Regions from separate parts of the Streptomyces sp. NPDC026673 genome, predicted to be linked through region 3. Evidence: predicted binding sites of a transcription regulator. Region 3 holds the regulator's gene; each other region holds the start of a gene.

Region 1 (7,285 bases), on a different contig from region 3:
GAGGTCGGCAGCAAGGAACTGCTGCGCCGCCTCACCGAGGCGGGCCTGCGCCGCCCCAAGAGACGTCCCCGGTAGAGCCTGTCGCCCCCGCCGCTCCGCCGGAGGCCGGAACGTAGGGTGGGCGCATGGACGTGGAGAGCTATGTCGAGGACGCGCCGCCCGAGCGGCGGGAGGCGCTGCGGACGCTGCTCGCCCTGTGCCGCGAGGAGCTCACCGGGTTCACGGAGTCGATGCGGTACCGGATGCCGACCTACAGCCGGGACGGTGTCGCGGAGTTCGCCTTCGCGAGCCAGAAGCAGTACGTGTCGGTGTACGTGATGCGCACGGACGTGGTGGCGGCCCATGCCGAGCCGCTGGCCGGCCACGACATGGGCAAGGGGTGCCTGCGCTTCCGCAAGGCGGACCGGATCGACTTCGCGCTGGTGCGCTCCTTGCTGCGGGGGACGGCAGGGTCGGCGGGTCCGGCCTGCTGAGAGCCGTCAGTCCCGGGCGCCCGGGGCGAGCAGTTCCAGCTCGGTGGTGAGGTTGCGGCGCGCGGTGGCCTCCCAGCGCCCGTACCCCTCCGGGGTGCGGAACAGCCTTGGCAGGCGCAGGAGTTGGCGCAGCACGTCGGCGCGTCCGAGGCGGAAGGCGTCGTCGGGCACGAAGCCGTACTCCTCGCGGACCGCGGCCGCGTACTCGGCGTAGGCGGTGGGGTCGCCGGCGAGTACCGCCAGGTCGGCGTCGCAGAGCACCTCGCCGTCGCGATCCCCCTCGACGGGGTGGTGGGTGACGGTGAGCCGGACCAGACGGGCCACCTCCGCGGTGATCGAGTCCGGGACACCGGCCTCGGGGAGCGCGCGTTCGGCGAGCCGGGCGCTGCGCTCCTCGTTCTCGGACCGGTCGGGCCGGTAGACCGCGTCGTGGAACCAGGCGGCGAGCAGCACCGCGTCCGGGTCCTCGGCGTGCCCGGCGAGGACCTCGACGTGGTCGAGGACCGCGGTCAGGTGGTCGGTGGTGTGGTAGCGGCGGTGCGGCTCGGCCCAGCGGGCGATCAGGTCCTTGCCGTAGGGCACCGGGTCGACGGACTCCGTCTGGCAGCGGCGCAGCAGGTCGCACCAGCGGGTGAGGAGGACGGAGCCGGTTTCGGGTGCGGTGTCAGCCATGAAGGTCATTGTGGGGCACGGGGGGTCGCGGGCACGGGAGGGCATGTGACACCCTGGAGATATGTCTAGACCAATTTTCGAAGTGATCGCGCTCGACGCCGACGACGCCCTCGCGGCCCAGACGGGCGGCGCGGACCGCCTCGAACTGGTCACCGACATGTCGGCGGACGGCCTGACCCCGTCCCGCGAGACCTTCGCGGCCGTACGCGCGGCGGTGGACATCCCGGTCCGGGTGATGCTGCGGGGCCGCGCCGACTTCGCCGTGGGCGGCGGCCGGGAGGCGGACGCGCTCTGCGTGGCCGCGGCGGCGCTGCGCGGCGAGGGCGCCGACGAGTTCGTGCTCGGCTTCCTCGACCCGACGGGCGCGCCGGACCTGTCCGCCGTGCGCCTGCTCGCCGACGCGATCGGCTCCGGCGCCCGGTGGACCTTCCACCGCGCCATCGACCACTCCGCCGACCGGGAGGCCGTGCGCTCGGCCGTGCGCGGGCTCCCCGGGCTCGACACCTACCTCACGGCGGGCTCCGCGCGCGGGGTGGACGCCGGTCTCGGGCATCTGCTGGCGGAGGCCGGGCGTCCCGGCGAGCCCCAGCTCATGGTGGGCGGCGGGCTCCGCGCGGAGCACCTGCCCCGGCTCCTGGCGGCCGGCATCGACGCCTTCCACGTCGGCGGCGCGGTCCGTCCCGCCGGCTGGGCCGGGCCGGTCGACCCGGAGGCGGTGCGCACCTGGCGCGAGCTGCTCGACGCGCCGGTCGCCGTTCGGTGACCGGGCCGGCCGCGCCCGTCCCGAGGAACCCGGCAACGCCCGAGGGCGGTACCCCGCGTGGGGTACCGCCCTCGGTCGTTCTGCCGTGGTGCGGAGTCCTGATCCGGGAGGATCAGAAGTCCATGTCACCGCCGGGCATACCGCCGCCGGCCGGCGCGGCGGCCTTCTCCGGCTTGTCGGCGATGACGGCCTCGGTGGTGAGGAAGAGCGCGGCGATGGAGGCCGCGTTCTGCAGCGCGGAGCGCGTCACCTTGGCGGGGTCGATGATGCCCTCGCCGATCAGGTCGACGTACTCACCCGTGGCGGCGTTGAGGCCGTGACCCGGGGTCAGGTTGCGCACCTTCTCCACCACGACACCGCCCTCGAGGCCGGCGTTGACGGCGATCTGCTTCAGCGGGGCCTCGAGGGCCAGCTTCACGATCGACGCGCCGGTGGCCTCGTCACCGTCGAGCTCGAGCTTCTCGAAGACGTTGGACGCCTGGAGCAGGGCCACGCCACCACCGGCGACGATGCCCTCCTCGACGGCGGCCTTGGCGTTGCGCACCGCGTCCTCGATGCGGTGCTTGCGCTCCTTGAGCTCGACCTCGGTGGCGGCACCGGCCTTGATGACGGCCACGCCGCCGGCCAGCTTCGCCAGACGCTCCTGGAGCTTCTCGCGGTCGTAGTCCGAGTCGCTGTTCTCGATCTCGGCACGGATCTGGTTGACGCGGCCCTGGATCTGGTCCTGGTCGCCGGCGCCGTCCACGATCGTGGTCTCGTCCTTGGTGACGACGACCTTGCGGGCGCGGCCGAGCAGGTCGACGCCGGCGTTCTCCAGCTTGAGGCCGACCTCCTCGGAGATGACGGTGCCACCGGTGAGGATGGCGATGTCACCGAGCATGGCCTTGCGGCGGTCGCCGAAGCCCGGAGCCTTGACCGCGACGGACTTGAAGGTGCCGCGGATCTTGTTGACCACCAGGGTGGACAGGGCCTCGCCGTCGACGTCCTCGGCGATGATCAGCAGCGGCTTGCCGGACTGCATGACCTTCTCCAGCAGCGGGAGCAGGTCCTTGACCGCGGAGATCTTGGAGTTGACGATCAGGATGTACGGGTCGTCGAAGGACGTCTCCATACGCTCCAGGTCGGTGGCGAAGTACGCCGAGATGTAGCCCTTGTCGAAGCGCATACCCTCGGTGAGCTCCAGCTCCAGACCGAAGGTCTGGGACTCCTCGACGGTGATGACGCCTTCCTTGCCGACCTTGTCCATGGCCTCGGCGATGAGCTCGCCGATCTGCGGGTCGGCGGCGGAGATGGAGGCGGTGGAGGCGATCTGCTCCTTGGTCTCCACGTCCTTCGCCTGCTCCAGCAGGGCGGCGGAGACGGCCTCGACGGCCTTCTCGATACCGCGCTTCAGGGCCATCGGGTTGGCGCCGGCGGCGACGTTGCGCAGGCCCTCGCGGACCAGCGCCTGGGCGAGGACGGTCGCGGTCGTCGTGCCGTCACCGGCGACGTCGTCCGTCTTCTTCGCGACCTCCTTGACCAGCTCGGCGCCGATCTTCTCGTACGGGTCCTCGAGCTCGATCTCCTTGGCGATGGACACACCATCGTTGGTGATCGTGGGGGCGCCCCACTTCTTCTCGAGGACGACGTTGCGGCCCTTGGGGCCGAGGGTGACCTTGACGGCGTCGGCGAGCTGGTTCATCCCGCGCTCGAGACCGCGCCGTGCCTCCTCGTCGAACGCGATGATCTTGGCCATGTGAAGTGGTCCTCCCGGACTTGGGGTCCCCCCGCGGCACAGGGCTGCGGGGAAGGATTACTCCAGGACCGTGCCGGCGCCCGCGACGGACGGCCTGCCCTCCCGCCGGTTCCTTTCCGGCGTTCGAGCGGGCCTCACCCACTCGGTCCTTTGTCACTCTCAACGTCAGAGTGCTAACGCCAATGATTAGCACTCGCCCTAGGAGAGTGCAAGCCGCTTGGCCGGTGCCGTGGACAACCCGCAGGTCGGCCCGGAACGCACGAAGGCCCGCCCCCGTGTGGGGGCGGGCCTCGACGCGTACGTTTGAGCGGCCGTACGCGAAGTGCTCCGTGGCCGATGCGCGGTGCGTCAGCCGGCTGCGAGACGGACCATGTCCGCCTGCGGCCCCTTCTGGCCCTGCGAGATCTCGAACTCGACCCGCTGACCTTCCTCGAGGGTGCGGTAGCCGTCCATCTGGATCGCGCTGTAGTGCACGAAGACGTCCGCACCACCGTCGACCGCGATGAAGCCGTAGCCCTTCTCCGCGTTGAACCACTTGACGGTGCCCTGAGCCATTCCTAACTCCCCTATTGCTGGCCCTTCGCAGACCCGCACCTCGCGGACCCGGGTCAGACCTCACCCCCTACAGCCAAGGGGGCGTGCGCCGGAACGCGTCGACCGCGGCTGAATGTATCTGCCCGGACGCGGTCTGCAACAGGTCAATCGGACGAGAATTCCGGGCACGAAGAAACGGAAGAAGAGCCTGATCGGCTGATAATCCGGGGCAACTCGGACCGGACATAAGCGGCCAACGAGACAATCACCGCGTGAATTTGGCGATAAATCGCCGACAACGCCGCTCCCGGGAAAAGGGGTTGCGCAGAGCGTTGCAGGGAGTTGCGATCCGTTCAGGGCAACTGTACAGCCCTTCAACTACCGCTCAAGCACGGAGGGGTGCCGGGAAGCCCCGGCACCCCTGCCACTCGCGGTCCGTGCGGATCAGCAGCCTCCGGCGACCGCCGGGATGATCGAGACGGACGCGCCCTCGCCCACCGCGGTCTGCAGGCCCTCGGAGAAGCGGACGTCGTCGTCGTTGACGTAGACGTTCACGAAACGGCGCAGCTTGCCCGTGTCGTCCAGGACCCGCGCGGAGATGCCGGGGTGGTTCGCCTCCAGCGAGTCGATGACCTCGGCCAGGGTGCCGCCGTCGGCCGGGACCTCGGCCCGGCCGCCGGTGTAGGTGCGGAGGATGGTCGGGATGCGGACGGTAGCGCTCATGATGCGGGGTTCACCTTCAGTCTGGGTCGGCCGGGGCGGTCGGGGTCAGCCGGCCAGGCCGGCGGCACGGAACGCGTCGAGGCTCGGGCGGATGGTGGCCGTGGGGCGGGAGGTCGGGGCGACGGCGTCCAGCGTCTTGAGGCCGTCGCCGGTGTTGAGCACGACCGTCTCACCGGCCGGGTCGAGCTGCCCGGTCTCGATCAGCTTCCGCAGCACGCCGACCGTCACGCCGCCCGCCGTCTCGGCGAAGATGCCCTCGGTCCGGGCGAGCAGCTTGATGGCGTCCACCACCTGTTCGTCGGTGACGTCCTCGACGGCGCCGCCCGTGCGCCGGGCGATGTCCAGGACGTAGGGGCCGTCGGCCGGGTTGCCGATGGCGAGCGACTTGGCGATGGTGTTCGGCTTCTGGGGGCGGACCACGTCGTGGCCGGCCTTGAAGGCGGTGGAGACCGGGGAGCAGCCCTCGGCCTGGGCGCCGTAGATCCGGTACGGCTTCTCCTCCACCAGGCCGAGCTTGATCAGTTCCTGCAGCCCCTTGTCGATCTTCGTCAGCTGCGAGCCCGAGGCGATCGGGATGACGATGTTGTCCGGCAGGCGCCAGCCCAGCTGCTCGCAGATCTCGTACGCGAGCGTCTTGGAGCCCTCGCCGTAGTACGGGCGGAGGTTGACGTTGACGAAGCCCCAGCCCTCGCCGATCGGGTCGCCGATCAGCTCGCTGCAGAAGCGGTTGACGTCGTCGTAGGTGCCCTCGATGCCGACCAGCTCGCCGCCGTACACCGCGGCCATGACGACCTTGCCCTCCTCCAGGTCGTGCGGGATGAACACGCAGGAACGGAAGCCGGCGCGGGCGGCCGCGGCGCCCACGGCGCCGGCCAGGTTGCCGGTGGAGGAGCAGGACAGGGTGGTGAGGCCGAAGGTGCGGGCTGCCTCCAGGGCGATGGCGACGACCCGGTCCTTGAAGGAGTGGGTCGGGTTGCCGGAGTCGTCCTTGATGTGCAGGCCGCCGGTGACGCCCAGCTCGCGGGCGAGGTTGTCGGCCTTGACCAGCTTGGTGAAGCCCGGGTTGAGGTTGGGCTTGGCGGCCACGTCCGCGGGGACGGGCAGCAGCGGCGCGTAGCGCCAGATGTTGTTCGGCCCGGACTCGATCCGCTTGCGGAGGGTCTCGGGATCGCCGCCCGGGAGGTCGTACGCCACTTCGAGCGGCCCGAAACAGACCTCGCAGGCGAAGAGCGGAGCCAGCGGGAAGCGCTCGCCGCACTCGCGGCAGGAGAGCGCGGACGCGGGCCCGAAGGCGGAGTCTGTGGACGCGGATGCAACGGTCTGCGCAGCCATGTCAGGCGAGGCCCTTTCTCCTCATCTTCCTCGCGGCGCATCTCGCCGCGAGACGGAATTGGCACCTTCCCCACCTGGACCTCGCGGTCGGCGGGAGGGTTGCCGGGGCTTCAACGGGCCGTTCCCTCTGCCCCTCTGGATGAGCGGTATGGCGCCGGGCGCGGGGCCCGGGCATTTGTCCGACAAGGCGCGATCACCGTGGACATACGATGGTCATGCCTCGTGTTCAAGACTGTAACCGACGACCTCGAACCTGGTCATGGCCCGTCCGTCCTGCGAGACGGGCAGAAACGGAGCAACCCGGTGCTCGACGAGGTAGCCGGCTGGCTGCAACGGCGGTCCTGGACCGCCGACCGCAGGCCGCTGCCGCAGCTGCTCGCCGCCAAGCGCGCCGCGGGTGCGCGCGGCACGGTCAGCGTCGTGCTGCCCGCCCTCGACGAGGAGGCCACGGTCGGGGAGATCGTCGCCACGATCCGCCGGGAGCTGATGAGCGAGGCCGTTCCGCTGGTCGACGAACTCGTCGTGCTGGACTCCGGATCGACCGACCGCACCGCCGAGGTCGCGGCCGCCGCCGGGGCGGTCGTCGTCCACCGGGACGACGTGCTCCCGCGGCTGCCCGCGGTGCCCGGCAAGGGCGAGGTGCTGTGGCGCTCGCTGCTGGTGACGCGCGGGGAGATCGTCTGCTTCGTCGACTCCGACCTGCGGGAGTTCGACGCGCGGTTCGTGTCGGGGATCGTCGGGCCGCTGCTCACGGATCCGGACGTGCAGTTGGTCAAGGCGATGTACGACCGCCCCCTGGAGACCGGCGGCACGCTGGTGCCGGCCGGTGGGGGGCGGGTGACGGAGCTGGTCGCGCGGCCGCTGCTCAATCTGCACTGGCCGCGGCTGGCGGGGTTCGTCCAGCCGCTGGGCGGCGAGTACGCGGCGCGGCGCTCGCTGCTGGAGCGGCTGCCGTTCCCCGTGGGATACGGGGTGGAGCTCGGGCTGCTCGTGGACGCGCTCAACACGGTGGGGCTCGACGCGCTCGCCCAGGTCGACGTGGGGGTCCGGCAC
Region 2 (7,285 bases), on a different contig from region 3:
CGCTGAGCCGCAAAACGCTTCGCCGGGCGGCGCACCGGCACCGTACCGTCGGAGCATGAAGCTGCTCTCGGTGAACGTGGGCCGCCCCCGCGCCAACCCGTGGAAGGACTCCGGGACGACGGGCATCGACAAGCATCCCGTGCCGGGCCCGGTCGCGGTGACCGCCCCGGGCCCCAAGGGCACCGGCGCGGTCGGCCTCGCCGGCGACCGGGTGTACGACGTGGCGCACCACGGCGGCGCCGACCAGGCGGTCTACGCCTACGCCCGCGAGGACCTGGACGGTTGGGAACGCGCACTGGACCTGCCGCTGCGCAACGGCATGTTCGGGGAGAACCTGACCACCCTGGGGCTGGAGGTCAACGGCGCCCTGATCGGTGAGCGCTGGCGGATCGGCGGCCCGGGCGGCGCCGTCCTGGAGGTGTCCTGCCCGCGCGTCCCCTGCGCCACGTTCCAGGGCTGGCTGGAACAGGGCGGCTGGATCAAGCGGTTCACCCGGGCCGCGCTGCCCGGCGCCTACCTCAGGGTCGCCGAGCCCGGGGAGATCCGGGCGGGCGACCCGGTCGAGGTCGTCCACCGCCCGGACCACGGGGTGACGGTCGCCCTGACCTTCCGGGCGGTCACCCTGGAGCCGGAGCTGCTCCCCCGGCTGCTCGCGGCGAACGCGCTCCCGGAGGAGGTACGCGCCGCGGCCCGCAGACGCACGGGGGGCCACTAGCCTGCGGGACATGACGACTTCACTCATCACGGGAGCCACCGCGGGCATCGGCGCGGCCTTCGCGCGCCGGCTCGCGAACGACGGTCACGCCCTTGTCCTCGTCGCGCGCGACGAGCAGCGGCTGGAGGAGTGCGCCGCCGAGCTGCGGCGCGCGTACGCGGTGACCGTGGAGGTGCTGCCGGCCGACCTGTCGACGGACAAGGGCATCGAGGCGGTCGAGGCCCGGCTCCGCGACCGTGAGCGCCCGGTCGGCGTGCTGGTCAACAACGCGGGCTTCGGCAACCGGGGAGCCTTCGGCGACGTGCCGATGGCCGACGAGCTGACCATGCTCAAGGTGCACTGCGAGGCCGTGCTGCGGCTGACCGGCGCCGCGACCGGGGCCATGCGGGAGCGCGGACGCGGATTCGTGATCAACGTCGCCTCCGTCGCGGCCTTCGTGCCGCGCGGCACATACGGGGCGAGCAAGGCGTGGGTCGTCAGCTTCACCCAGGGCCTGGCACGCGAACTGGCGGGCACGGGTGTGCGGCTGCTGGCGCTGTGCCCGGGCTTCGTCCGCACCGAGTTCCACGAGCGGGCCGGGATGGACACCGGCAACATCCCCGGCTGGGCGTGGCTCGACGCCGACAAGGTGGTCGCGGCGGCCGTCCGCGATCTGGCCCGCGGCCGTTCCCTGAGCGTGCCCGACCCCCGCTACAAGGCCGCGGTCGCCGCGGCCAAGCTGGCGCCGAGCGGGGCGTTCGGCCGGGTCTCGACGAAGGCGGGGCGGCGCTTCGGGCCGGCCTATCCCCGCGACTAGGACGGTCGCCGGGGGTCGGTCATTCCGCCATAAAATGGGCGGTGGACTCGGGGATCGCCCACCACACGGCCCCCGGGAGGCCGCCATGACATTCGTCCAGATCATCGACTGCAGGACCAGCAGGCACGACGACATGAACCGGCTCATGGACACCTGGATCGAGGCGACGAAGGGCAAGCGCACCGCCACCCACTCCATGGTCGGCCGGGACCGGTCCGGGCCGGACCACCTCGTGGAGATCGTCGAGTTCCCCTCCTACGAGGAGGCGATGCGGAACTCCACGCTCCCCGAGACCAACCGGATCTTCGAGGAGATGGTCGCCCTCTGCGAGGAGATCCCGACCTTCACCGACCTGGACGTCGTCCGCGACGAACAGCTCGGCAAGGAGACGTGCCGCCGCTACCTGAGGGAGCTGTGCGGCCGGGACGACCCCGCCGCGTACGCCGAGATGTTCACGCCGGCGTACATCGACCACGACATCGCGATGGACGTGGACACCATCGGCCCCGACGCCCTGCGCGAGGAGACCCTGGCCTACCGGCACGGCTTCCCGGACTTCGAGTTCACCGTCGAGGACCAGATCGCCGAGGGCGACCGGGTCGTGACCCGCTGGAGCTGGCGCGGCACCAACTCCGGGGAGATGCGCGGAATGCCGCCGAGCGGCAAGGAGGTCTCCGTCGTCGGCACGACGACCTTCCGCTTCGAGGGCGGCAGGATCGCGGAGGGCTGGTGGCACTGGGACTCGCTCGGCATGCTCAGCCAGATGGGCGTCATCAGGCTGCCCTCGTGACGGCCGGGCCGCGCGCCGGCCCCGGGCAGCCCGAAGGCCCCCGTTCCCGGGCGGGAAGGGGGGCCTTCGCGGAACAGCTCAGTGGGAGTGGCCGTGACCGTGGCCGTGACCGGCCTCGGCGGGCTCCTCCTCCTTCTTCTCCACCACGAGGGTCTCGGTGGTGAGGAGCAGGGAGGCGATGGAGGCGGCGTTCTCCAGGGCGGAGCGGGTGACCTTGACCGGGTCGATGACGCCGGCCTTCACCAGGTCGCCGTACTCGCCGGTCGCGGCGTTGAAGCCGTGGCCCTTCTCCAGCTCGCCGACCTTGGAGGTGATGACGTAGCCCTCCAGGCCCGCGTTCTCGGCGATCCAGCGCAGCGGCTCGACCGCGGCGCGGCGCACGACCGCGACACCGGTGGCCTCGTCGCCGGACTTGCCGAGGTTGTCGTCCAGCACCTTGACCGCGTGGACGAGCGCGGAGCCACCACCGGAGACGATGCCCTCCTCGACCGCGGCGCGGGTCGCGGAGATGGCGTCCTCCAGACGGTGCTTCTTCTCCTTGAGCTCGACCTCGGTGGCCGCGCCGACGCGGATGACGCACACGCCGCCGGCCAGCTTGGCGAGGCGCTCCTGGAGCTTCTCGCGGTCCCAGTCGGAGTCGGTCGCGGTGATCTCGGCCTTGATCTGGTTGATCCGGCCGGTGATCTCCGAGGAGTCGCCGGCGCCGTCGACGACGGTGGTGTCGTCCTTGGTGACGGTCACGCGGCGGGCGGTGCCGAGCACGTCCAGGCCGACCTGGTCGAGCTTGAGGCCGACCTCCTCGGCGACGACGGTGCCGCCGGTGAGGGTGGCGATGTCGCCCAGCATGGCCTTGCGGCGGTCGCCGAAGCCGGGGGCCTTGACCGCGACCGCGTTGAAGGTGCCGCGGATCTTGTTGACCACCAGGGTGGACAGGGCCTCGCCCTCGACGTCCTCGGCGATGATCAGCAGCGGCTTGGAGGCGCCGGCCTGCAGGATCTTCTCGAGCAGCGGGAGCAGGTCCTGGATGGAGGAGATCTTGCCCTGGGTGATGAGGATGTACGGGTCCTCCAGGACGGCCTCCTGGCGCTCCTGGTCCGTCACGAAGTACGGCGACAGGTAGCCCTTGTCGAAGGCCATGCCCTCGGTGAAGTCCAGCTCCAGGCCGAAGGTGTTGGACTCCTCGACGGTGATGACACCGTCCTTGCCGACCTTGTCGATCGCCTCGGCGATCAGCTCGCCGACCTGCTTGTCCTGGGCGGACAGGGCGGCGACGGCGGCGACGTCCTCCTTGCCCTCGATCGGGCGGGCGGTGGCGAGCAGCTCGTCCGAGACGGCCTTGACCGCCGCGTCGATTCCCTTCTTCAGGGCGGCCGGGGAGGCGCCGGCGGCGACGTTGCGCAGACCCTCGCGAACCAGCGCCTGGGCCAGCACGGTGGCGGTGGTGGTGCCGTCACCCGCGATGTCGTTGGTCTTGGTCGCCACCTCCTTCACCAGCTGCGCGCCGAGGTTCTCGTACGGGTCGTCGATCTCGACCTCACGCGCGATGGTCACACCGTCGTTGGTGATGGTCGGGGCGCCGAACTTCTTGTCGATGACGACATTGCGGCCCTTGGGGCCGATGGTCACCTTCACGGTGTCGGCGAGCTTGTTGACGCCACGCTCGAGGGCGCGACGGGCGTCCTCGTCGAACTTCAGGATCTTGGCCATACCGGCGGAATTCCTCGTCTTTGGGTTCTCGTCAAAGACCGCGCCCCGGGTCCCCGGTCCGTGCGTGGACTCGGTGTGCCCGGGGCGTGGTCACGGCATTTCTCGGTTAAGAGCGGCGCCGGTTCTACTTCTCGACGATCGCGAGGACGTCGCGAGCCGAGAGGACGAGGTACTCCTCGCCGCTGTACTTGACCTCGGTGCCGCCGTACTTGCTGTACAGCACGATGTCGCCGACCTTGACGTCGAGCGGGATGCGGTTGCCGTCCTCGAAGCGACCCGGGCCGACGGCCAGGACGACGCCCTCCTGGGGCTTCTCCTTGGCGGTGTCCGGGATGACCAGGCCGGAGGCGGTGGTCTGCTCGGCATCCAGCGGCTGGACCACGATGCGGTCCTCGAGCGGCTTGATGGCAACCTTGGTGCTGGTGGTCGTCACGATCCGACCTCCCCCTTCAAAGGGCTCACGGGAGTGTCTGTCTGGGGTGGCGACCTGGTAGGCCCGTCGTCGCGGGTGCCGGACCTGCCCGTCGCGTTTGTGCTGGCACTCGGCATGGCTGAGTGCCAGGTCCGAGATTAGGACGCGCTTAGCACTCGGTCAAGCGGAGTGCCAACGCCGCGCCGTGTTGGACGCGTTTCCGATGGGGGAACGCCCTGCCCCGGCGCCGGGTTCCGGGCCCGGGGCGGCTGCCCGGATCGCCGCGGCGTCCTGCTCGCCGCGCCCGGCGCGGCGAGGGCGGAACCGTCGCGCACCCCGCCCGCGCGGAGCCCACGAGGCCGGTCTCCTCCCGGAGTTCGGACGGGGCGCCGGGGCGGCGCGGCCCTCGCCGAGGCCGCTCGGCAGCTCCCGGGGCCGGCGGCCGGCCGCGGGCTTCCGCTGACGGATCCTCGGCACGCACCCCACCCCGCCGGGCGAGGACCACGACATCTGTGCGACCGCCGCCGGCCCCGACCCGTTGCGGCTGCGTCTCCGCCCCCGGGCAGCCGGTCGGCGTACCGCCCCGATGGTCCCGCGGGCGCGGCGGCCGCCCGTACCGGGCAGGTCCGCCACGCGCCGGCGCCGCGGGACAATGGGCAGCGTGGATCTTGACGCGTTCTCGGCACTGCTGACCGACGAGGGGCAGTCGCTGCTCGCCTCCCTGCGGGACTACGACCCCGCCGCCGAACTGGCGACCGCCACACGCCTGCGGCGCGAGCACGACGCCGGGCTGGTGTCGGCGGCACTGACCCAGGCACGGCTGCGGCAGCGGGCGGCGGCGAAGTTCGGGGAGGACGCGTACCGGATGTACTTCACGCCCGACGGGGTCGAGCAGTCGACGCGGGCGTCGGTGGCCGGGCACCGGGCGGCGCGGTTCGCTGCGCTCGGGGTGCGCCGGCTGGCGGACCTGTGCTGCGGGATCGGCGGGGACGCGATCCCCTTGGCGCGCGCCGGGGTGGAGGTGCTGGCCGTCGACCGGTCCCCGCTGACCTGCGCGGTGGCGCGGGCCAACGTGCAGGCGCTGGGGCTGTCCGGGCTGATCGAGGTGCGGTGCGCCGATGTCACGGAGGTCGGCACGGACGGCTTCGACGCGGTGTTCGTCGACCCGGCCCGGCGCGGCGGACGGGGCAGGATCTTCGACCCCGAGGCGTACTCCCCGCCGCTGTCGTGGGCGGTGGCGGCGGCCCGGAAGGCACCGCTGGCCGCGCTGAAGGTGGCGCCCGGTATCCCGCACGAGGCCGTGCCCGAGGACGCCGAGGCGGAGTGGGTCTCGGACCACGGCGATGTGAAGGAGGCCGTGCTGTGGTTCGGCACCGCGCCCGGCGCCCGCCGCGCCACACTGCTGCCGGCCGGTGCCACCCTGCCCGCCGCCGGGCTGCCCGACCCCCGGGTGCGTCCCGTGGGGCGCTGGCTGTACGAACCGGACGGCGCGGTCATCCGCGCCCACCTGGTGGCCGACGTGGCGGCACGGGTCGGCGGCGGGCTGATCGACGAGACCATCGCGTACGTCACCTCGGACGAGCCGCACGCCACCCCCTGGGCGACCGCGTACGAGATCACGGATGTGCTGCCCTTCAACCTCAAGCGGCTCAAGGCGCTGCTGCGTGAACGCGGGATCGGCGTACTGACCGTCAAGAAGCGCGGCTCGGCCGTCGAGCCGGAGGAGCTGCGCCGCCGGGTCAAGCCCCAGGGGCCCAACGCGGCCACCGTCTTCCTGACCCGGGTCGCGGGCGCCCCGAGCATGCTGCTGGGCGCGCCGGCCGCGTCCTCCGCCGCCCCCTCGGCGCCGCCGAGCGCCTGACCCGGGCTGAGCCCGGCTGAAGCCTGTCGTCACATCGGCTCCCCCCGCTACCGCCGGGAGGTGCCCCCACGTGCGGTGCATCCCTAGGCGGAGAGTCGTCCTCGCAGTGGGCTACGCGGACGATGCGACAACTCCCCCGGGCCGAAGGCCGAGGGGAGTGTCGTTGCCCGGGGACTCCTCCCGGCGCCCCCCGGCCGAAGGTTGGGGGAGGGAAGGTGACGACGGGCTCCGGCTAGGACCGGCCGAGCAGGCGCCTCGCGACGCCCGGCACGTCGGTGAGGGCACCGGCGAGCACGGTGGGGTCGCACTTCTCCAGCGCGGGGCCGGTGTACCCCCAGACCGCGCCGATCGAAGGAATCCCGGCGGCCGCCGCGGCGGCGACGTCGGAGGGGCTGTCGCCCACGAAACACGCACGGCCCGGGGGCACCCCGAGGCGGTCGAGCGCGAGCAGGATCCCCTTCCCGGAGGGCTTGGGTTCCGCGTCGCCCCATCCGACCACCACACCGAAGTACGAGGACAGCTCCGCGGGGACGAGCCGCGCCACCCGGCTCGCGGGCTGCATGGTCACCACCCCGATCGCCGTGCCGGAGGCCGCGAGGTCGCGCAGCACGCCGGCCGCGCCCGGGAACGGTGACGCGCCCCACCCGGCGAGGGTGAGCGCCTCCTCCCAGGTGGCGCCGAACACGGTCTCCTCGTCGGTCACGCCGAGACGCGCCAGGAGGTCGTGGTGGGGAAGGTGGTCGAGTCCGGCCGGCAGACGGCTCTCGTCGACGGGCTCGCCCAGGGCGGCGCGGGCGATGTCGAGGATCGCCTGCCGCATCGCCCGCCGGCTGTCGAGGAGGACGCCGTCGAGATCGAAGAGGACGGCACAGCCGGAATCGGACACGCGTACTTCGCCACCTGCGAGAACGCCTCCCGGACACCGGTCGTCCGGCAGGACGCCTGCTCGGGGGGCGCCGAGACAGAAGCCCGGTTGCGATCGACGCCGGACACATCATAGGACG
Region 3 (7,285 bases):
CGCCCGTGGCGCTGCGGGCCGAAGGGCGAGGGCGTGGTGGCGGCGAGGGTGATCAGGTGGGGGCGGCAGGCCCCGAGGAAGGCGAGGTCGAAGACGTGCTCGTCGTAGACCGGGTCGAAGGAGCGCTCGGAGAGGAACGCCAGGTGCTTTCCGTCGGAGGTGAAGGCGGGCGAGTAGTCCCGGAAGCGCAGCGGGGTCGCGTCGACGACCGTGAGGTCCGCGGTCGAGGCGAGCTTGAGCTGGCGCAGCGGGTCGGGCCCGGCGTGGGACCAGGCGAGCCAGGCCGAGTCGGGCGAGAAGGCGAGGCCGCTCGCGTGGCCGTGCTCGCCCTCGACGACGGTGCGGACCTCGCCGGTCTGCGCCTCGACGAGCAGCACCCGGCCGTCGTGCGAGGCGACGGCGATCCGGTGGCCGTCCGGGGAGACGGTCATGGACAGGACCCGGCCGAGCCGTCCCGCGGCCAGCCGACGGGGCGCGGCCGTGCCGGTGCCCGCCGCGGGGGCGATCTCCAGCGCGTCCTCGCCCTCGGCGTCGGTGACCCACACCACCTGCTGGTCGCCCTCGCCGCCGAACACCCGCGGCAGCCGGGTGCGCACCCCCGGCTCGGCGGACAGCGCCCGCGCCGGGCCGCCGCGGTGGGTGACCCAGTGCGTGGTACCGCGGATCTCGACGGCGCTGCCGCGGCCGGTGTGGTCGGGCCGGGCGTCGCCGAGGTGGTGGGCGGCGCGCACGGGGTGCGGCTGCAGGTCGGTCCGCTGACCGCCGAGGCGGACGTCGAGCGGACGGGCCTCGGCGCCGTCCAGGTCGTCCAGCACGAACAGCCGCCCGGTGCTGGTGTAGACGACGCGAGTGCCGTCGGTGGCGGCCTGCCGCGCGTAGAAGCCGCCGTCCTCCACGGCGGTGTGGCGGCGCAGGTCGCTGCCGTCGGGGAGGCTGGAGTAGAGCGCGCCGACGCCCTCGTGGTCGGAGAGGAAGGCGATCCTCTCCGCCACCCACATCGCGCACTCCAGGTTGCCGTCCAGGCCGGCGTGGATCCGCTCGAACTCCCCGTCGCCCGTGCGGTCGATCCACAGCTTGCCCGCCGTGCCGCCGCGGTAGCGCTTCCAGGCCGCGGCCTCGCGGCCCATCGTCGCCGACAGCAGCAGCACGGCCCCGTCCGGCCCGTAGGCGACGTCCCCGACCGGCCCGTACGGCAGCGTCCGCGCGGGACCCCCGTCCACCGGGATCGCCCGCGCCCAACTGCGGCGCAGCGACGCCTGCCCGGAGGTGCTGACGGCCAGCACGTCGCCGCCGGGCGTCCAGCCGCGCACGGAGGTGCGGCTGCCCCAGTACGTCAGGCGTTTCGACGGCCCGCCGTCGGTGGCCGCGACGTGCACCTCGGGTGCGCCGTCGCGTGTGGAGGTCCACGCGATGCGCGCCCCGTCGGGCGAGAACCGCGGATGGCCGACCGGCATGTTGTCCGCGCTGACCCGCCAGGCCCGACCGGTGCCGTCCAGCGGGGCGGCCCAGACGTCGTCCTCGGCGGTGAAGGTGATCAGGTCACCGTGCAGGTGCGGGAAGCGGAGGTACGCGGGGTGCGAAGGCTGCGTCACGCCGTCACATTAACCACCCGGTGCTCCGGTGGTCAGGGGTTTTCGATCTCATTGCCCCGAGGGGGATTCCGGGCCGCCCCGGGCCGCCGGGTGCCGGTCAGCCCCAGCGTCCGGTGCGGCCGAGCAGGAGGGCGGTGGCGGCGACGCCGGCGGTGGAGGTGCGCAGGACGCTCGCGCCGAGGCGGTAGGGCTTGGCACCGGCGGCGGCGAAGGCGTCGAGTTCCTCCGGGGAGACCCCGCCCTCGGGGCCGACGACCAGGACGATCTCGCCCTCGGGCGGCAACGGGGCGGTGGCGAGCGGCTCGGAGCCCTCCTCGTGGAGGACGGCGGCGAACGCGGCCCCGGACAGCAGCGCGGCCAGCCGGCGGGTCGTCATCGGTTCGGCGATCTCGGGGAACCTCAGCCGCCGGGCCTGCTTGGCGGCCTCCCGGGCGGTGGAACGCCACTTGGCGAGGGACTTGGCGCCGCGCTCGCCCTTCCACTGGGTGATGCAGCGCGCGGCGGCCCAGGGCACGACCGCGTCGACACCGACCTCCGTCATGGTCTCGACGGCGAGTTCACCGCGGTCGCCCTTGGGCAGCGCCTGGACGACCGTGATCCGCGGCCGGGGCTCGGGCTCCTCCCGGACGTCCGCGACGGCGACCTCGAGCGTGTCCTTGCCGTCGACGGCCGCCACGGTGCCGTACGCGCCGCGTCCGAGGCCGTCGGTGAGGACGATCTCCTCGCCGACGCGCAGCCTGCGCACGGCGACCGCGTGCCGGCCCTCGGGGCCGGAGAGCGTGATGCGGTCCGGGCCCAGCGCCTCCGGGTCGACGACGAAGACGGGGGCGGTCACGGCGCGGTCCGTGCGCGGAGGTCGGTCGGTGCGGCCATGCGCCCATCGTTTCACGACGCGAAGGGGCCCGTGGTCCGGGGTGTTTCCCCCCGGCCCACGGGCCCGCGGACGTCCAGGCCGTGCCTAGCGTCCGTTGAACGCGTCCTTCAGCCGGGAGAACAGCCCCTGCTGGCCCGGCTGGAACTGCCCCGTGGGCCGTTCCTCGCCGCGCAGCTTCGCCATGCGGCGCAGCAGCTCCTCCTGCTCCGGGTCGAGCTTGGTCGGGGTCTGCACCTCGACGTGCACGATGAGGTCGCCCCGGCCGCCGCCCCGCAGATGCGTGATGCCGCGCTGGTGGAGCGGGATCGACTGGCCGGACTGCGTGCCGGGCCGGATGTCGATCTCCTCCAGCCCGTCCAGGGTCTCCAGCGGGACCTTGGTGCCCAGTGCCGCGGCCGTCATCGGGATGGTGACGGTGCAGTGCAGGTCGTCACCGCGCCGCTGGAACATCTGGTGCGGGAGTTCCCGGATCTCGACGTAGAGGTCGCCGGCGGGGCCACCGCCGGGGCCGACCTCGCCCTCGCCCGCGAGCTGGATGCGGGTGCCGTTGTCGACACCGGCCGGGATCTTGACGGTCAGGGTGCGCCGGGACCGGATCCGGCCGTCGCCCGCGCACTCCGGGCACGGGGTCGGGACGACGGTGCCGAAGCCCTGGCACTGGGGGCACGGCCGGGAGGTCATGACCTGGCCGAGGAAGGACCGCGTGACCTGCGAGACCTCACCGCGGCCGCGACACATGTCACACGTCTGCGCGGACGTGCCCGGGGCGGCGCCCTCGCCGTGGCAGGTGTTGCAGATGACGGCCGTGTCGACCTGGATGTCCTTGGTCGTGCCGAAGGCCGCCTCGTCCAGCTCGATCTCCAGCCGGATCATCGCGTCCTGGCCGCGCCGGGTGCGCGAGCGCGGACCGCGCTGGGACGCCGTGCCGAAGAAGGCGTCCATGATGTCGCTGAAGTTGCCGAAGCCCTGGCCGAAGCCGGCGCCCGCGCCGGCCCCGCCGCCGTTGGCGGACAGCGGGTCGCCGCCGAGGTCGTAGACCTGCTTCTTCTGCGGGTCCGAGAGCACCTCGTAAGCGGCGTTGATCTCCTTGAACCGCTCCTGCGTCTTCGGGTCCGGATTGACGTCCGGGTGCAGCTCTCGCGCGAGACGGCGGAATGCCTTCTTGATCTCGTCCGGGCTTGCGTCGCGGCGCACGCCGAGCACGGCGTAATAGTCCGTGGCCACTACGACTCCGCCAGGATCTGTCCGACGTAACGTGCCACTGCGCGTACCGCTCCCATCGTTCCGGGGTAGTCCATGCGGGTCGGTCCGACCACGCCGAGTTTCGCCACCGCCTCGTCGCCCGAACCGTAGCCGACGGAGACGACCGATGTGGAGTTCAGGCCCTCATGGAAGTTCTCGTGACCGATTCTCACCGTCACGCCAGAGTCCTTGGCCTCGCCCAGCAGCTTGAGGAGCACCACCTGCTCCTCGAGCGCCTCCAGCACCGGGCGGATCGTCAGCGGGAAGTCGTGCCCGAAGCGGGTCAGGTTGGCCGTGCCGCCGAGCATGATCCGCTCCTCGGTCTCCTCGACCAGGGTCTCCAGGAGTGTGGCGAGGACCACCTGGACGGAGGGCCGGTCGTCGGGCTCGAAGCCCTCGGGAAGCTCCTGCACCAGCGGCGGGACGTCGCTGAACCGGCGCCCCACCACCCGGCTGTTCAGCCGGGCGCGCAGGTCGGCCAGCACGGTCTCGCCGACCGGTGCGGGGGCGTCCACCAGCCGCTGCTCCACCCGTCCGGTGTCCGTGATCAGCACGAGCATGATCCGGGCCGGGGCGAGCGCGAGCAGTTCGACGTGGCGCACGGTCGAGCGGGTGAGCGACGGGTACTGGACGATCGCGACCTGCCGGGTGAGCTGCGCCAGCAGCCGGACCGTGCGGGCCACCACGTCGTCGAGGTCGACGGCGCCGTCCAGGAAGTTCCCGATGGCCCGGCGCTCGGCGCCCGACAGGGGCTTGACGCTGGTGAGCCGGTCGACGAAGAGCCGGTAGCCCTTGTCGGTCGGCACGCGGCCGGCGCTGGTGTGGGGCTGCTGGATGTAGCCCTCCTCCTCCAGCACGGCCATGTCGTTGCGGACGGTCGCCGGGGACACGCCGAGGGCGTGCCGCTCGGTGAGCGCCTTCGAGCCGACCGGCTCCTCGGTGCCCACGTAGTCCTGGACGATGGCACGCAGCACTTCCAGCCGTCGTTCACTGAGCATCGCGCACCTCCAGTCGCTCGGTCACCGTGCGGGTCGTGTCGCCCCCCGCGGCCTGGCACTCCACTTCCCTGAGTGCCAGTTTTCCCCAAGTCAGTGTACGGCGGGGTGGCAAGACCTCGGCAAGGGCCGTCCACAGGTCCGGCCCAAGGCGCCCTCGCCCCGCCACCGTAGCGGGCGCGGGGCGTCCCGCGGGGATACCGTCACGTTGTGGAGAACACACCGACCGCGCCGGACTCCCCCGGCTGGGAGCAGCTCGCACCGGGGGTGGCCCGGCGGCGGCTGCCCTTCCTCGACGTGACGGTCGGGGTCGTCGTCGGCGACCAGGGCGTGCTCCTGGTCGACACGGGGTCCTCGGTCGCCGAGGGCGCCCTGCTGCGCCGGCAGGTCCGCGAACTGACCGGGCGGGACGTGACCCACATCGCACTCACCCACGGTCACTTCGACCACGTCTTCGGCACCGCCGCCTTCAAGGGCGTCCAGGTCTTCGGGGACATGGCCCTCGACGCCTACCTGGACCGCGAGCGCTTCTCGCTGGGCCGGGACGCGGTCGGGCACGGCGCCGGCGAGGCCGAGTCCACACAGGCGGCGGACGCCCTCGTCCGCCCCGGTCATCTCGTGGACGGCTCGTACGAGCTCGACCTCGGCGGCGACCGGCAGGTCCTGCTGGTCCACCCGGGTGACGGGCACACCACCCACGACCTGGTGGTCGTCGTGCCGGGGACGCCGGCCGTGGTCTTCTGCGGCGACCTCGTCGAGGAGTCGGGCGAACCGCAGGCCGGTCCCGACGCCGCGCCGCACGCCTGGCCCGGCACCCTCGACCGCCTGCTGTGGCTGGGCGGCGAGACGGCGCTCTACGTACCGGGCCACGGCGCCGTGGTCGACGCGCGCTTCGTCCGCGCCCAACGGGACGCGCTGACGGCCCGATTCGGATCCGCCTGAGCGTTCGGCCGCACGGATACGATCCCTGGCATGCGCAGCCGCAGCTACGACCCCGACCTCACCCCTCCCTGGAAACGGCCCGCCACGCCCGCCCCCGAGGTCGCGGCCGAGCGGGACCTGGTCGTGGAGGAGGTGTCCACCGGTTTCTGCGGCGCGGTCGTCCGCTGCGAGAAGACCGCCGAGGGCCCCACGGTCACCCTCGAGGACCGCTTCGGCAAGCACCGCGTGTTCCCGATGGCACCCCGTGGCTTCCTCCTGGAGGGCCGCGTCGTGACGCTCGTCCGCCCCTCCGCCGCCGCCCCTCCGGCGGGCCCCCGGCTGACCGCCTCCGGCTCCCTCGCCGTCCCCGGCGCCCGGGCCCGGGTCGCCCGGGCCGGGCGGATCTACGTCGAGGGCCGCCACGACGCGGAGCTCGTCGAACGGGTCTGGGGCGACGACCTGCGGGTCGAGGGCGTCGTCGTCGAGTACCTCGACGGCGTCGACGACCTCCCCGCCATCGTCGCCTCCTTCGCCCCCGGCCCGGACGCCCGCCTCGGCGTGCTCGTCGACCACCTCGTGCCGGGCAGCAAGGAGTCCCGTATCGCCGCCGAGGTCACCGGCGAGCACGTCCTGGTCGCCGGCCACCCCTACATCGACGTCTGGGAGGCCGTGAAGCCCGGCTCCCTCGGCATCCCCGCCTGGCCGTCCGTCCCGCGCGGCCAGGACTGGAAGACCGGCGTGTGCCGCGCCCTGGGCTGGCCGGAGAACACCGGCGCCGCCTGGCAGCGGATCCTGGGCTCCGTCCACTCCTACAAGGACCTGCAACCGGAGCTGCTGGGCCGGGTGGAGGAGCTGATCGACTTCGTCACGGCGCCGGGGTGAGCCTCAGTCGACCAGGTCCCTGACCACCGCGTCCGCGAGCAGGCGGCCGCGCAGGGTGAGGACCGCGCGGCCTTCACGGTAAGGACCGGGATCCAGGAGGCCATCCCTTACGGCGTGCTCCGCGGCCTCGGCGCCCGCCGGTGCGAGGACGTCCAGCGGGCAGCCGTCGGAGAGCCGCAGCTCCAGCAGGATGCGCTCCACCCGGCGGTCCTCGTCGGCCAGCACCTCGCGCCCCGCTCCGGGGCTGCGCCCCTCGGCGAGCGCCGCCGCGTACGCCGCCGGGTGCTTCACGTTCCACCACCGCACCCCGCCGACGTGGCTGTGCGCCCCCGGGCCGGCGCCCCACCAGTCCGCGCCGGTCCAGTACAGCTCGTTGTGGCGGCACCTGGCCGCCGTCGAGGTGGCCCAGTTCGACACCTCGTACCAGCCGAATCCGGCCCCCGCCAGTCGCTCCTCCGCGATCAGGTAGCGGTCGGCGTGCACGTCGTCGTCCGTCATCGGCACCTCGCCGCGCCGGATCCGGCGGGCCAGCTGCGTGCCCTCCTCCACGATCAGCGCGTACGCCGACACATGGTCCGGGCCCGCGCCGATCGCGGCGTCCAGCGACGCCCGCCAGTCGTCGTCCGACTCCCCGGGCGTGCCGTAGATCAGGTCCAGGTTAACGTGCTCGAACCCCGCCGCCCGGGCCTCCGCCACGCACTGCTCCGGGCGCCCGGGCGTGTGCCGCCGGTCCAGCACCTGCAGCACGTGCGGGCGGGCGCTCTGCATCCCGAACGAGA

What was found. Region 3 encodes HrcA, which represses chaperone genes, less so after heat shock. Its sites were predicted from a motif close to TTNGCACTCNGNNNNNCNGAGTGCNAA; they were not measured.
Region 1: the regulator HrcA is predicted to act here: its motif matches at 3,830-3,856, upstream of groL (chaperonin GroEL).
Region 2: the regulator HrcA is predicted to act here: its motif matches at 4,590-4,616, upstream of groES (co-chaperone GroES).

Annotation. Positions count from the first base shown of each region.
Region 1 is NZ_JBEZXR010000001.1:200,706-207,990, reverse strand. It holds gene AB0F62_RS01005 (DUF4031 domain-containing protein) at 1-75, shown strand, start outside; gene AB0F62_RS01000 (DUF1801 domain-containing protein) at 126-473, shown strand; gene AB0F62_RS00995 (hypothetical protein) at 480-1,154, opposite strand; gene AB0F62_RS00990 (copper homeostasis protein CutC) at 1,207-1,908, shown strand; gene groL (chaperonin GroEL) at 2,021-3,643, opposite strand; gene AB0F62_RS00980 (cold-shock protein) at 3,992-4,198, opposite strand; gene AB0F62_RS00975 (ubiquitin-like small modifier protein 1) at 4,622-4,900, opposite strand; gene thrC (threonine synthase) at 4,946-6,232, opposite strand; SAM riboswitch class I at 6,251-6,378, opposite strand; gene AB0F62_RS00965 (glucosyl-3-phosphoglycerate synthase) at 6,536-7,285, shown strand, end outside.
Region 2 is NZ_JBEZXR010000028.1:17,513-24,797, forward strand. It holds gene AB0F62_RS20245 (aminotransferase class V-fold PLP-dependent enzyme) at 1-6, shown strand, start outside; gene AB0F62_RS20250 (MOSC domain-containing protein) at 56-715, shown strand; gene AB0F62_RS20255 (SDR family oxidoreductase) at 726-1,511, shown strand; gene AB0F62_RS20260 (ester cyclase) at 1,597-2,301, shown strand; gene groL (chaperonin GroEL) at 2,380-4,008, opposite strand; gene groES (co-chaperone GroES) at 4,133-4,441, opposite strand; gene AB0F62_RS20275 (class I SAM-dependent methyltransferase) at 5,073-6,281, shown strand; gene AB0F62_RS20280 (HAD family hydrolase) at 6,514-7,167, opposite strand.
Region 3 is NZ_JBEZXR010000016.1:32,929-40,213, forward strand. It holds gene AB0F62_RS14265 (PDZ domain-containing protein) at 1-1,592, opposite strand, end outside; gene AB0F62_RS14270 (16S rRNA (uracil(1498)-N(3))-methyltransferase) at 1,690-2,427, opposite strand; gene dnaJ (molecular chaperone DnaJ) at 2,551-3,690, opposite strand; gene hrcA (heat-inducible transcriptional repressor HrcA) at 3,690-4,706, opposite strand; gene AB0F62_RS14285 (MBL fold metallo-hydrolase) at 4,914-5,645, shown strand; gene AB0F62_RS14290 (DUF3097 domain-containing protein) at 5,676-6,506, shown strand; gene hemW (radical SAM family heme chaperone HemW) at 6,510-7,285, opposite strand, start outside.